One region of the Streptomyces violaceus genome, then DNA from elsewhere that is predicted to be linked to it. Evidence: riboswitches for the same ligand, from Rfam matches in the RefSeq annotation. Region 1 holds a riboswitch; each other region holds the start of a gene.

Region 1 (3,313 bases):
CCTTCCTGTCCGTCGAAGTCGCGAACACGATCTCCAAAGGCCTCGTCGACGAGGCCGGCATCCGTCCCGAGGTCATCTTCGCCGCCCTGGTCGGCGCGATCCTCTGGAACCTGCTGACCTGGCTCGTCGGTCTGCCGTCCAGTTCGTCGCACGCCCTGATGGGCGGCCTGATCGGCGCGACGATCGCCTCAGCGGGCGTCGGCGCGGTGCACGGAGACGTCCTGGTCACCAAGGTGCTGATCCCGGCGATCGCCGCCCCCCTGGTCGCGGGCATCGCCGCGCTGCTCGCCACCCGGCTGACGTACTCCCTCGGCAAGAAGGCCGACGGCGACGCCTCCAAGAAGGGCTACCGGGCCGGCCAGATCGCCTCCGCGGGCCTGGTCTCGCTGGCCCACGGCACCAACGACGCCCAGAAGACGATGGGTGTCATCACCCTCGCCCTGGTCGCCGGCGGCGCCGTCGCCCCCGACTCCGACCCGCCCATGTGGGTCATCCTCTCGGCGGGTATCGCCATCGCACTGGGCACCTACCTCGGCGGCTGGCGCATCATCCGCACCATGGGCAAGGGCCTGACCGACCTCCAGCCGCAGCAGGGCTTCGCCGCCCAGACCAGCGCGGCGACGGTCATCCTGGCCTCCTCGCACCTCGGCTTCTCCCTCTCCACCACCCACTCCGTGTCCGGCGCGGTGATGGGCGCGGGGCTCGGCCGCAAGGGCGGCGTGGTCCGCTGGTCGACGGCGACCCGGATGTTCGTCGCCTGGGGTCTGACGCTGCCGGCGGCGGCCCTGGTGGGCGCGCTCGCCGAGTACGTGACCGGCTTCGGGAACTGGGGTACTGCGGTCGTGGCGATCTTCCTGGTCGCCTCCAGCGCGGTGATCTGGAAGCTGTCGCGCCGTGAGGTCGTCGACCACACGAACGTCAACGAGGTCGAGGAAGAGCCGGCCGGTGTCGTCACCACCGCGATCGCCGCGGTGACGCCGCCTCCGGCGGGCCCGTCCGAGGAACTGGCCGCCACGATCCCGGCCCAGGCCGCGGCCGATCGGAAGCCCTCCACCACGACCACCCCGGTCTGATCCCGCCCACCCGGTGACAAGGAAGAATCTCTGAGATGAAGATCGACTGGGCGACCCTCGGCTCCGTCTTCGGCGTCAGCCTCGTGGCCACCGTGACCCTCGTCGGCCTGTTCACCCTCGGCATCACCGGCCTGTCGCGCCGCGAGCGGGCGGTGGCGGCGGGCGGGTCGGCGGGGCTTGCGGTGACGGGGGCGTATGCGTGCTTCGCGGCGTGTGCGGCGGCTGTGGGGTATGGGATCTATCTGATCGTGGCCTGATCCACGGCCGATTCCGCCGGGCGGGTACGGGACCTGGTTCCGCACCCGCCCTGCTGCGTTTCATGGGCATGGGGACTCCAGCGTCGCCCCGGCTCTCTCGTCGGCTCGCTCGACGATGAGTTGATGTCGCGTCAGGCCGAGGTCGCCGTTGGCTTGTACAGGATGCCCGTCTCCTGGGCACCCGCAAGCGGGGCGGAGGAACGTTCCCCGCACAGGGGAATTCACCCCGAGCCGGTCCCCGGGAGCGGAGCGTCGTGCCAGCGGTGTGGGCTTGTCCACACTCTCCCCTCGCAGGTCAACGGCAAGTTGACGGTTGTTCGCGGCCGTGGTGGACTGCCGGGGCCAATACGGCGGCAGGAGAGGAAGCCGGTGGAAGTCCGGCGCGGTCCCGCCACTGTCACCGGGATATCAATCACCGGGAGCCAGGAACTCTCACCGCCGGTCTCGTCGAACCAGGGCGTGGACACCCTGAGTGAGGACATATCGCCATGTTCGGCTGCCGATCGAGGGTCAGTACCCCACCGTTGCCCGCCCCCGTGGCCGGCTGAGCCCATGGGTGCCGGTCGCGTCCACGCGTACGGTGCCGCCGTCGGTCTGATCGGTGACCTGCTGCTCGGTGATCCTCGCCGGGGGCATCCGGTCGCCGCGTTCGGGCGGGCCGCGGGTGTTGTGGAACGGGTGTTGTGGCGGGACCACCGGGGGTGGGGCGCGCTGCACACCGTGGTGTGTGCGGGCGGGGCCGTCGCGCTGGGGGCCGTCGCCGCGCGTGCCGTGCGTACCTCCGCTGTCGCGTCGGTCGGGCTGACCGGTGTCGCCACCTGGGCCGTCGTCGGGGGGACTTCGCTCGCCAGGGAGGCGCGGGCCATCGGGCGTGCCCTGGAGGCCGGGGACGTCGACGCGGCCCGTGCGCGGCTGCCGCATCTGTGCGGACGGGATCCGCAGGCCCTGGACGCCGACGGGATCGCCCGGGCCGTCGTCGAGTCCGTCGCGGAGAACACCTCCGACGCCGTCGTGGGGGCGCTCGTGTGGGGGGCCATGGGCGGCGTGCCGGGGCTTCTCGGGTTCCGGGCCGTCAACACCCTCGACGCCATGGTCGGGCACAAGTCGGCGCGGTACCGGCGATACGGGTGGGCCTCCGCGCGGCTGGACGATGTCGTGGGGTGGCCGGGGGCCCGGCTGACCGCCGTGCTCGCGGCCGTGGCCGGGGGCGATCCGCGGGGAGCCGTGACGGCCTGGCGTGCCGATGCCGCCAAGCATCCGAGTCCCAACGCCGGGCCCGTGGAGGCCTCGTTCGCGGGGACGCTCGGGGTGCGGCTGGGCGGGACCCTGTCCTACGGCGGGCGGGTCGAGCACCGGCCCGTCCTCAACGGCGCGGGGCGCGGCGTCGGCACCCGGGACATCGAACGGGCCGTACGGCTGTCCAGGCGTATCGGCTGGCTCGCGCTCGGCGTCTGTGTCGCCGCGCGCCACATCGTGAAGGGGCGTACGTCATGACGGGCGGTGGGCTTCTCGTCGCCGGCACCACCTCCGACGCCGGCAAGAGCGTCGTGACCGCCGGGATCTGCCGGTGGCTGGTGCGGCAGGGCGTCAAGGTCGCGCCCTTCAAGGCGCAGAACATGTCCCTCAATTCGTTCGTGACGCGGGAAGGCGCCGAGATCGGGCGGGCGCAGGCCATGCAGGCGCAGGCGTGCCGTGTGGAGCCGACCGCGCTGATGAATCCCGTGCTGCTCAAGCCCGGCGGCGAGCAGAGCAGTCAGGTCGTGCTGCTGGGCAAGCCGGTCGGGGAACTCAGCGCGCGCGGGTACCACGGGGGGCGGCAGCAGAGGCTGCTCGGGACGGTGCTGGACTGCCTGGAGCGGTTGCGGGGCACGTATGACGCGGTGATCTGTGAGGGGGCCGGTTCGCCGGCCGAGATCAATCTGCGGCGGACGGACATCGTCAACATGGGGATCGCCCGCAACGCCGGGCTCCCCGTGCTCGTCG
Region 2 (3,313 bases), 5.3 Mb from region 1:
GGTGCTGCTGCTGGTGACCTATGTGGCGGTCGGCTTCGCGGTCGTGGCCTACGCCGGAACGGCCTACCTGGCCGAGAACGCGGCGGAGGAGGAGTTCATCTTCGCGCTGCTCGCCGAAGAGGCGATGGGCGGCTGGGACTGGGTCGTGCTGCTGGCGGTGTCGACGTCCGCGCTCGCGTCCACGCAGACGACGATCATCCCGGCGTCGCGCACGGGTCTGTCGATGGCCCGCCGGCACGCGCTGCCCGCGCACTTCGGCCGCATCAACCCCCGGTTCCGCACCCCCGACGTGAGCACCTGGTGGGTCGCCGGCATCGCCATCGTCTGGTATCTCGTCCTCTACCACATCAGCGAGAACGCCCTCTTCGACTCGCTGACCGCGCTGTCCCTGCTGATCGCGTTCTACTACGCGCTCACGGGTGTCGCGTGTGCGGTCTACTACCGCCGCCAGCTGACCCGCAGTGTCCGCGACTTCTTCCTGATCGGGCTCGGCCCCCTGGTCGGTGCCGGGCTGCTGGCGTGGCTGCTGGTGGAATCCGTGGCGGACATGTCCGACCCCGCCAACTCCTACAGCGGCGTCTCGTGGTTCGGGCTCGGTCCCCCGCTGGTCATCGGTATCGGCATCATCGTCACGGGCGTGATCCTCATGGTCGTGTGGCGGCTGATGGCCCCCGTTTTCTGGTCGGAACACCCCAGCGTGGTCGACCCCGGCCTCGTCCCCGGCAAGCACGGCAAGGAGTCCTGAGATGTCGGTGGTCCTCGGCTACGACGAATCCCCGGGCGCCCGGCGCGCGCTGCAGGTCGCGATCGAGGTGGCGTCCGCGTACGGCGAACCGCTGGTGCTCGTCTACGGCGCCGCGGCCCCCGGCGTCACGGGGGACGAGTACACGGCGCACCACGAGGCCGTCCGCGAGGCCGGACACTCCGCACTCGGCCACGCGGTCCGGGTGGCCGGGGAGGCCGGCGTGCGCACCACGGTCGAGATCATCGACCAGCGGCCCGCGCAGGCCCTGATCGACGCCGCGGCGCGCCATCGCGGCAGGGTGATCGTGGTGGGCACATGGGGCGAGAGCCCGGTGCGCGGGGCGCTGTTGGGCTCGACTCCCCACAAGCTGCTGCACCTCTCGAGCGTCCCCGTCCTCTGCGTCCCGGCCGCCGAGTCATGAGACGTCCGTGCGGGGCCTCCCCCGTGGGCTGAAGACGTACAGGTCGAGGATGTCGGGCAGGGGGGCGACACCGGGGCCGCCCTCGCGGACCCAGGAGACGACGTCCTCGGTCGCGGCCGGGTCGTTGACCAACCCGAGCCACACCGGCCGGGCCCCGGCGGCCCGGCCCGCCGCGGACGGCTGTACGACGATGACGTTGGCCTGGTCGCAGACGTCGAGGCACTCGGAGACCCGCACGGGCGCCGCCTCGCGCAGCCGCTCGGTCTGGGCCGTGTGGTCGACGCCGGTCACCTTGCCGCTGCCGCAGCAGCAGTCCCGGCACACGACGACGCGGCACGGAACCCCTCCGGCCGGGGTTGCGGACATGCCCGCACCCTTCCTCTCTCCGGGGAGATCCGCCCCGGTGGTTCGTCGAGGAGGCGACCGCGTGAGTCTCCTGGCTCCCGGCCGAGGCCGGTCACAGTGGCGGGACCGCGCCGGATTCACACCGGCTTCCTCGTTCCGCCGTCGCCTTGTTCGACGATCATCCTCGCATGCGGCCGTCGCTCGACGAGGGCGCCAAGGTCTCACCCCGCACCGACCACCTGGGCGCGAGCCGGGTCATGTCCCTTCCCTGAGCGGGTTGGGCAGCGGAAGGTAGCGGGCGTCGGCGCCGTCCGCGCCCGTCCAGCGCAGCAGGAGGTTCGTCTTGGCGGGGAGGGTGGGCGAGGTGAGCAGGCCGGAGATCTCGGGCAGGTCGTGGCGGGCGAGTTCGCGGCGGGCGGCGGGCCAGGGGTCGAAACCGGGGTGGCGTTCGGTGAGGGCGGCGGCGATCTCGGTGAGGTGGTTGACGACCAGGCAGTACACGAGCCGCTCCCAGCCGGCTTCCCGGGAGACGTCCGGCAGCAGTTTCACGCCCTCGGCGTCCCGGTACAGCGCCTGCACGGGCAGGCCGTCGGCGTCCACGGCGACCAGGGTGTTCTGCAGATGAGCCTCGATGACGACGCCGTGCCGGGCGAAGGCCTCCAGGGCCGGGGGCACCACCTGCGCCAGATACGCCGCCCACCAGGCCCCGGGGTCGGCGGCGCTCTCGAGCGGGCTGCCGTCGAAGCCCTCGACGAGTCCGGCGGCGAGCAGCGGGGTCGCGCCGGGCCGGAGACGGCCGGCGAAGCCGTCTCGGACGAGGACGGCCAGGGCCTCGAAGGCGAAGTCGGCGGTGCGGTACCCGCGGTCGCCGAGCCAGGCCGGGGGGCCGTCGAACGTCTCGAAGGCGGCGCACACGGCCGCGTCGGTCCGGCGCAGGGCGAGCAGGTCGTGGCGCCACAGCCGGCGGATGTCGTTGGTGATGCGCACGTCCAGGCTGAACTTCAGGAAGAGGTCCTGCCCGGGTGCGTAGAGCGTGCGGATCGCGGCCGTGGGCCAGGTGTCGAAGGCGGTCGTGCCGAGCCGGACCAGCCTGCCGTCCGCGAAGGCCGCGGCGAGTTCCGCGCTCGCCAGGTCCAGCTGCCAGGGGTGGGCCGGCAGCAGCCGGTAGCCGGGCGGGGCGGTGCCGAGGGCGTCGAGGGCCGCGGTGTCGCCCTCCTCGACGACGGTGTCCTCGCGCAGCCCGAGCAGGATCAGCGGGAAACGGGCGTACGCCTCGGGCGCGTACGGCAGCCAGCCCGCGGCCGGGCCACCGCCGCGCGCCTTGGGGGCGGGGTGGTGGGTGTGGCCGGTGAGGAGGCACTGTTCGGAGCGCAGGTAGGGGTCGCCGGGCGGGGTCACGCCGTCCCGGGCCTCCAGCAGGGCGGCCACGGCGTCCCTGCTGTCGATCATTTCGGCGGGCAGTTCGTGGTTGGACAGCCCGGTGTGCCGGCGCAGTTCCTCGGCGACGAGTTTGACCAGCTCGGTATGGCCGACGCGCTGCCAGCCGTCCGGCCCGTGGACCTCGGGTTCGGCGGGCCGCCGCGTCCCGCGCACCCGCAGCAGACGGTCTCCGCCGGGCAGGCGGTAGATCAGGTGCTCGCCGGTCCGGCGCACCGGCCGGGCCACTTCCCGCAGCAGGCAGTTCAGCAGCGGCACGGCGGCGTACGCGTCGGCGGGCGGGGGCATGAGATCCACGCGATCCACTCGTTTCCCTGCGTTCCTTGTGTTCTCTACGTTCCCCACAGCCCTTCCGGGGCTTCCGG
Region 3 (3,313 bases), 650 kb from region 1:
GACCCAGCGGTCGCCGTCACGGTCCCAGAACGACCAGTACCGGTAGCCGGCGGCCTGGGCCTGGCCCGCGCCCGCGCACAGCAGGAGCGAGGCCAGGAGGAGAACGGCCCGGCGGATCACGACTGCTGCCTCTTCTTGCGGCCGGTGAAGAGGAAGCCGATGCCGATACCGGCGACGAGGCAGACCCCGACGTACCACCAGACGCCGAAGAAGCCCGACTCCGAGTCGTCCTTCTCGTCGGTCGCCGAGGGCTGTTCGGGGGCCTTCGGGGCCGGGCCCGTCGCGATGAGCTGCTTCACCAGGTCCGTGCCGCCGAAGTCACGCGGGTCCGTGCCCGTCGCGTGCGCGGCGAAGATCAGCTGGGCGTAGGCGGCGGGGCCGCCCTGCTCGGCCCAGGTGGCGGAGTTCTTCTCCAGCCACCGCACGGCCTTACCGGCCTGCTCCGTGTCGCCCTGCGCGGCGAGCGCCACGACCGCGTCGGCGGTGTTGCCGTGGTCGGGCTGGGGGTCCGAGCCGGCGAGGGCGGACGTGAGGTGGTCGTCGTCCTTGGCGAGGGTCTGGGTGAGGTAGGCGGCTCCGTTGGCGGCGGCCTGCTGCGGCGTGGAGGGATCCTCCGTGCACGTGGCGTCGGACTTCTTGCCCGCCTCCACCACCATGCCCTGGCCCAGGGCGCCGAGGACACCGGCCGCCGTGGCGTCCGCGTTGGCGGTCAGCTCGCCCTTCTTGTCGGGCTGGAACGCGAAGGCGCCGTCGTCGTCCCCGCTGCAGGGGAGGGCGAGCTTCAGCAGGGCGTCGTAGGGCGACTTTCCGCCCTTCTCGACCTGGTCCGGCTTCGCACCGGCGGCGGCGAGCGCGCCGATGACGACGGAGGTGGAGTTGGCGTCGGTGGGGCCGCCGGGCGCGTAGCCCCAGCCGCCGTCCTTGTTCTGGACGGACTTCAGCCAGCCGACGGCCTTGTCGGCGACGGCGTCGTGCCCGCCGAGCGCGGCGAGGGCCTGGACGGCGGCGGCCGTCTGGTTGCTGTCCACCATGGTCTTGGCGTCGCACGCCGTGGCCGGATCGGCACGGTAGGGGGCGAACCCGCCGTCCGCGCACTGCTGCCGGACCAGCCACTCCACGGACTTGGCGGCCGGCTTCTCACCCACCGTGTCCTGGGCCAGCAGGGCGAGCGACTGGCGCCAGACGCCGTCGAACTTGGGATCCTTGTCCCCGTACAGAGCGGAGGGGAACGCCTGGGACGGCGAAGGAGACGGCGCGGCGACGGCCGGCGTGGCGGCGCCGATCACGGTGACGGCGGCCAGGACCGCGGCGCTGCGGCGGACGTTCATGATCGGCGAGTGCCTCTCCCTGTGAGGGAGCCGGGCAGCACGGGACACCCCGGCGGCTCGGCTCCGTATACCTCGACGGTGCCGTGCACCGGCGGGCGCCGGGCACGTGAGCCGGTCACGATCCGTACGGGGCGATCCGGCTCACCGCCTGCCTCGGCGGGCGGTTCACGGTTGCGGGTCAGCGCCGGAATTGCACCGGCTTCTCCCTGTACGGGTGATGACGACCCGCCTACTGTACCCGCACGTAGGAAAACGCCCGGGAGCGGTTCCCGCCCTCCGAGGACGGGCCGGGTGGAGCGCTGACCTACTGGCCTGGTGAGAAGTCGAACTGCTCCACCACGCCGAGGAGTTGATCCTGTCCGTGGGGCAAACCGGTTAACGTGAAGCTCCACGACCACACGCAGGAGCGTCCATGACTGACCAGGTGGAGAACTCCGAGCAGGAGCCGCTCTCCAAGATCGATACCTCGGTTCCGCACTCGGCCCGGATCTGGAACTACTGGCTGGGCGGGAAGGACAACTACGAAGTCGACCGTGTGGCCGGTGACGCGTTCCGCGAGATCTTCCCCGGTATCGAGACCGGGGCCCGCGCCGCCCGCTACTTCCTCGCCCGCGCCGTCCGCCATCTGGCCGCCGAAGAGGGCATCCGCCAGTTCCTGGACATCGGCACCGGGCTGCCCAACGTGGACAACACCCACCAGATCGCCCAGCGGGTGGCCCCGGAGAGCCGGATCGTCTACGTCGACAACGACCCGCTGGTGCTGGCCCACGCCCGCGCGCTGCTCACCAGCACACCGGAAGGCGTCACCAACTACGTCGACGCCGACCTGCGCAAGCCGAGCACGATCGTCCGGGAAGCCGGGAAGACGCTGGACTTCGACCAGCCCGTCGCGCTCATGCTGATGGGCATCCTCGGCCACATCGAGGACCACGACGAGGCGCGCTCGATCGTGTCGCAGCTGGTGGACGCCCTGCCTCCCGGCAGCTATCTCGTCCAGTACGACAGCACCGACACCAGTGAGGACTACGTCAGGGCCATCGGGCAGTACAACGACGGCGGCTCGATCCCGTACATCCTGCGCAGCCCCGAGCAGATCGCCCGCTACTTCGACGGTCTGGAGCTGCTGGAACCGGGCGTCACGTCCTGCTCGCGCTGGCGTCCCGACGCCGAGGCCCTGGGCCTGCCCGCCGAGGTGCACCAGTACGGCGGTGTCGCCCTCAAGCGCTGAACCTCCCCGGGAGCCCCGGGGGTCCTCGCTCAGGTCTCCTGAAGTATGCGGTGCAGGATGGTCGGAGTCTCGTCCGGTGACTCGGCTTCGACCACCAGCCGGTTCATGGCATCCCAGTAGCGCTCGATGTCGGCCGGCCGGTCGGGATAGAGCGCGGTGGTGAGCTGCTCGAGGTAGACCACGTCGGGCAACTGGCCGCCGGGCAGCCGCAGGATGGTGACCGGACCGCCCTCCGCGGCATGCCCGCCGGAGAGGAACGGCAGGATCTGGACGGTGACCTGCGGCAGCCGGCAGATCTCGATGAGATGTCTGAGCTGGGCGCGCATCACGGCCGGCCCGCCCACCGGGCGCCGCAGCGCCGCCTCGTCGATCACGGCCCAGAGCTGGGCCGTGCCCGGCTGCCGGTGCAGGATCCGCTGCCGGGTCATCCGCAACGCCACCCGGCGGTCGACCTCGCGTGCGCCGGCGTCGACGTGGGTGAGCTGGACGGCGGCACGCGCGTAGTCGGGGGTCTGGAGCAGCTCGGGAACGCGCTGTATCTGGAAGCAGCGGATGACGCTCGCCGCCTGTTCCGCACCGAGGTAGGACTGCGTCCAGGAGGGCACCACGTCGCTGTAGTACTGCCACCAGGCGTGGGTGTTGGCCTGTTCGGCCAGCGCCAGCAACGTGGCGCGTTCGGCCTCGTCCGTGACGCCGTAGAACGTGAGCAGGTCGGCGACGTCCCGCAGTTTGAACCCGTGGCGGCCGGCCTCCATGC
Region 4 (3,313 bases), 640 kb from region 1:
GAGAACTCCTGGTAGTCCCACACGCGCCGCAGACACGCCTGCGCATAGCCGGCCAGACCGCTGTCGTCACCCGTGGTCAGGTGGGCCACCAGGGCGTCACCGAGCAGGAAGGCGTCGTGCAGGGCGAGGTTCATGCCCTTGGCGGCGATGGGGGCGACCAGATGGGCCGCGTCGCCCGCGAGGTGGAGCCGGCCGTGCACCATCGGCTCGACCACGTAGTCGTGCATGTCCAGCACACGCTTCTCGATCAGCCGCCCCTCCGTCAGCGGCGGCACACCGGCGGCCCCGAGGCGCTGCTGGAGCTCCGACCAGACGCGCTCGTGCGGCCAGTTCTCCGGGTCGTCGCCCGGCGGGCACTGGAGGTAGTAGCGGGTCACCTCCGGGCTGCGGGGCATCTGGCCCGCGAAGCCGTTCTCGTGACAGCCGAACAGCACGCAGTCGGCCGACGGCGGGGCCTCGGCGAGCAGTGCCAGCCAGCCGATGCCGTAGTCGTGCCGTGCGACCTTGACCTGTTCCGGCGGCAGCGAGGCCCGCGTCACCCCGCGCGCCCCGTCGCAGCCGGCCACGAAGTCGCAGTGCACCACCCGCTGTTCGCCCGTCTCCGGGCAGGTGTACGACACGGAGGGCCGGTCGGTGTCGAGGTCGTGCAGCTCCACGTCCCGGACCCCGAAGCGGATCTCTCCGCCCCGCATGTCGGCGTACTCGCGCACCAGGTCCGTCACCAGCAACGGCTGCGGGTAGACGAAGTGATGACTGCCCGTCATCTCGCCGTAGTGGAACCGGTATCGCTCCCCGTCGAAGCGGAACTCGCACGCGGTGTGCAGCTCCGCGCGGTCCAGCAGGTTCCGGGCGAGGCCCCGCTTCTCCAGGCCGCGTACGGCCCACTCCTCGATGACCCCGGCCCGGGGCCGCTGTTCGATGAACTCCCGGGTCTCGGTCTCCAGCACCAGGCAGTCCACGGAGGCGGCCCGCAGGATGTTGCCGATGGTCAGCCCGGCGGGTCCGGCGCCCACGACGACGACCGGGAAACGTCGAGGGGAGCCTGCGTCCGCGGGCGGGGAGGCGTGGGTCATGCGCTCATTATGGAGCGGGCCCGCCGGTCGTGACCGTCACCCGAGCCGCGGGATCTCGATCGCCGGGCAGCGGTCCATCACCATCTCCAGGCCCGCGGCCCGGGTGCGGTCGTACGCCGTCTCGTCGATGACGCCGAGCTGGAACCACACCGCCCCGGCGCCCTTCGCGACCGCCTCCTCCGCGACCGCTCCGGCGAGGTCGCTGTTCACGAACACGTCCACGACGTCCACGTCGAAGGGGACGTCCGCCAGACTCGCGTACCCCTGCTCGCCGTGCACGGTCTCCGCCTTGGGGTGCACGGGCACGACGCGCTTGCCGTACCGCTGGAGCACCGCGGCTACGCCGTACGCCGCGCGCTGCCGGTTCGACGACAGGCCCACCACGGCCCAGGTGTCGCCGAGCTCGGTGAGGATCCTGCGGACCGTTGCGTCGTCGCCGTACACCGGCGGCCTCCTCGGGAGTCGCGGAAGAGCTGCTGTCCGGGCAACGACGCAGGGTGCGCGGTCATTCCCCGACGCCCTCCGTGATAGCTTGCCGAGGCCAGTCGAACCCATGTACGTGGGTCAGGGAATCCGGTGCGAATCCGGAACTGACGCGCAGCGGTGAGGGGGACGGGCGGGGCCTCTGCCACTGAACGGCTCGTGTGCCGTACGGGAAGGCGCCTCGCACCGGGTGAACCCGAGTCCGAAGACCTGCTGGCGGCCTCCGCGGCCGGCCGGCGGCGGGGGAGCACCGTACGACCGGGCTCCGCGATCGGGCCCTCGACGCCTGAGGACTGGTTTCCTTGCCCCTCGCCCGACCCGCCCGTGCCGCCGTTCTGCTCGCGGCCTGTTCCCTGCTCCTGACCGGCTGCGGGGGCTCGAAGGCCCCGACGGCCGAGGCGGCCGCCGCACTCGACAACTGCGGCCGGAAGGTCCGAGTCGACAAGGCGCCCCGGCACGCCGTCTCCCTCAACCAGGGCACCACCGAGATCCTGCTCTCCCTCGGCCTCGCCGACCGCATGGCCGGCACGGCCACCTGGACCGACCCCGTGATGAAGGGGCTGGAGAAGGCCAACGCGAAGGTGCCGCGCATCGCCGAGAACAACCCCTCCTTCGAACGGGTCCTGGACTCCGACCCCGATTTCGTCGCCGCGTCCTTCGTCTCCACCCTCGGCACGGGCGGCGTCGCCACCCGCGACCAGTTCGAGAAGCTCGGCGTGCCCACGTACGTCTCCCCGTCCGACTGCGCCGGCAAGGACAACTCGGGGGGCGGCGACGGCAAGCGCGACAAGGCGCTGGGCATTGAGGCCGTCTACGGCGAGGTGCGGGACCTCGCGACCGTGTTCGGAGTGAAGGACCGCGGCGACAAGCTCGTGGCCTCCCTCCAGCAGCGGATGAAGAAGGCCACGCGGGGCGTCGACGCCTCCGGCGTCTCCCTTCTGTACTGGTTCGCCAACTCCGAGTCGCCCTACATGGCCGGCTGCTGCGGGGCGCCCGGCATCATGACCCGTGCCCTCGGCGCGAAGAACGCCTTCGACGACACACACGAGGAGTGGCCGCAGGTCAACTGGGAGACGGTCGCCGACCGCAACCCCGATGTCCTCGTCATCGGCGACCTGACCCGCGACTCGCAGACCGCCGAGTCCGCCGCCAAGAAGATCGCCTTTCTGGAGTCCAACCCGGTCACCAAGAACATGGACGCCGTCAGGCACAAGCGGTACGTGCTGCTCAGCGGGCAGGCCATGAACCCGACGATCCGCACGGTCGAGGGCGTGGAGAAGGTCGCGGCCGGACTGCGTGAGTTCGGGCTCGTGAAGTGACCGTCCGCGGACCGGCGCTCGGTGTCGCGGGCGCCTTGCTGCTGGTGGTCTCCATGGCCCTGGCGATCACCATCGGACCGGCCGACATCCGGGTCGGGGACGTGTGGTCCGTCGTCGCGGCGCACATCGGGCTAGGCAGCTCCGACCTGACGCCGATCCGGGACGGGATCGTCTGGCAGCTGCGGCTGCCGCGCACCCTGCTCGCGGCCGTGTGCGGGGCGGGACTGGCCGTGTGCGGGGCGGTGATGCAGTCGCTGCTGCGCAATCCGCTCGCCGATCCGTTCGTGCTCGGGGTGTCCTCGGGTGCCTCCACGGGCGCGGTCGTCATCGTCGTGCTGGGCGTGGGCGGCGGTGTCGTCCCGGTGTCCGCGGGCGCGTTCCTCGGTGCCCTGGTCTCCTTCGCGCTGGTCCTGCTGCTGAGCCACACCCTCGGCGACA

The links. Region 1 has a riboswitch for cobalamin ahead of OG542_RS31525 (cobalamin biosynthesis protein). Riboswitches for the same ligand answer to the same signal wherever they lie in the genome.
Region 2: another riboswitch for cobalamin. It lies ahead of OG542_RS07640 ((2Fe-2S) ferredoxin domain-containing protein); the one in region 1 lies ahead of OG542_RS31525 (cobalamin biosynthesis protein).
Region 3: another riboswitch for cobalamin. It lies ahead of OG542_RS28640 (prenyltransferase/squalene oxidase repeat-containing protein); the one in region 1 lies ahead of OG542_RS31525 (cobalamin biosynthesis protein).
Region 4: another riboswitch for cobalamin. It lies ahead of OG542_RS34505 (ABC transporter substrate-binding protein); the one in region 1 lies ahead of OG542_RS31525 (cobalamin biosynthesis protein).

The regions. Positions count from the first base shown of each region.
Region 1 covers NZ_CP107911.1:7,011,473-7,014,785, reverse strand. Annotated here, with positions in the region: gene OG542_RS31535 (inorganic phosphate transporter) at 1-1,073, shown strand, start outside; gene OG542_RS31530 (hypothetical protein) at 1,109-1,330, shown strand; cobalamin riboswitch at 1,643-1,781, shown strand; gene OG542_RS31525 (cobalamin biosynthesis protein) at 1,883-2,824, shown strand; gene OG542_RS31520 (cobyric acid synthase) at 2,821-3,313, shown strand, end outside.
Region 2 covers NZ_CP107911.1:1,696,323-1,699,635, forward strand. Annotated here, with positions in the region: gene OG542_RS07630 (APC family permease) at 1-745, shown strand, start outside; gene OG542_RS07635 (universal stress protein) at 747-1,166, shown strand; gene OG542_RS07640 ((2Fe-2S) ferredoxin domain-containing protein) at 1,161-1,532, opposite strand; cobalamin riboswitch at 1,580-1,706, opposite strand; gene OG542_RS07645 (IucA/IucC family protein) at 1,767-3,254, opposite strand.
Region 3 covers NZ_CP107911.1:6,360,285-6,363,597, forward strand. Annotated here, with positions in the region: gene OG542_RS28635 (SCO2322 family protein) at 1-120, opposite strand, end outside; gene OG542_RS28640 (prenyltransferase/squalene oxidase repeat-containing protein) at 117-1,328, opposite strand; cobalamin riboswitch at 1,450-1,580, opposite strand; gene OG542_RS28645 (SAM-dependent methyltransferase) at 1,741-2,556, shown strand; gene OG542_RS28650 (helix-turn-helix domain-containing protein) at 2,586-3,313, opposite strand, start outside.
Region 4 covers NZ_CP107911.1:7,649,169-7,652,481, forward strand. Annotated here, with positions in the region: gene OG542_RS34495 (4-hydroxybenzoate 3-monooxygenase) at 1-1,073, opposite strand, end outside; gene OG542_RS34500 (CoA-binding protein) at 1,110-1,517, opposite strand; cobalamin riboswitch at 1,599-1,788, shown strand; gene OG542_RS34505 (ABC transporter substrate-binding protein) at 1,859-2,875, shown strand; gene OG542_RS34510 (FecCD family ABC transporter permease) at 2,872-3,313, shown strand, end outside.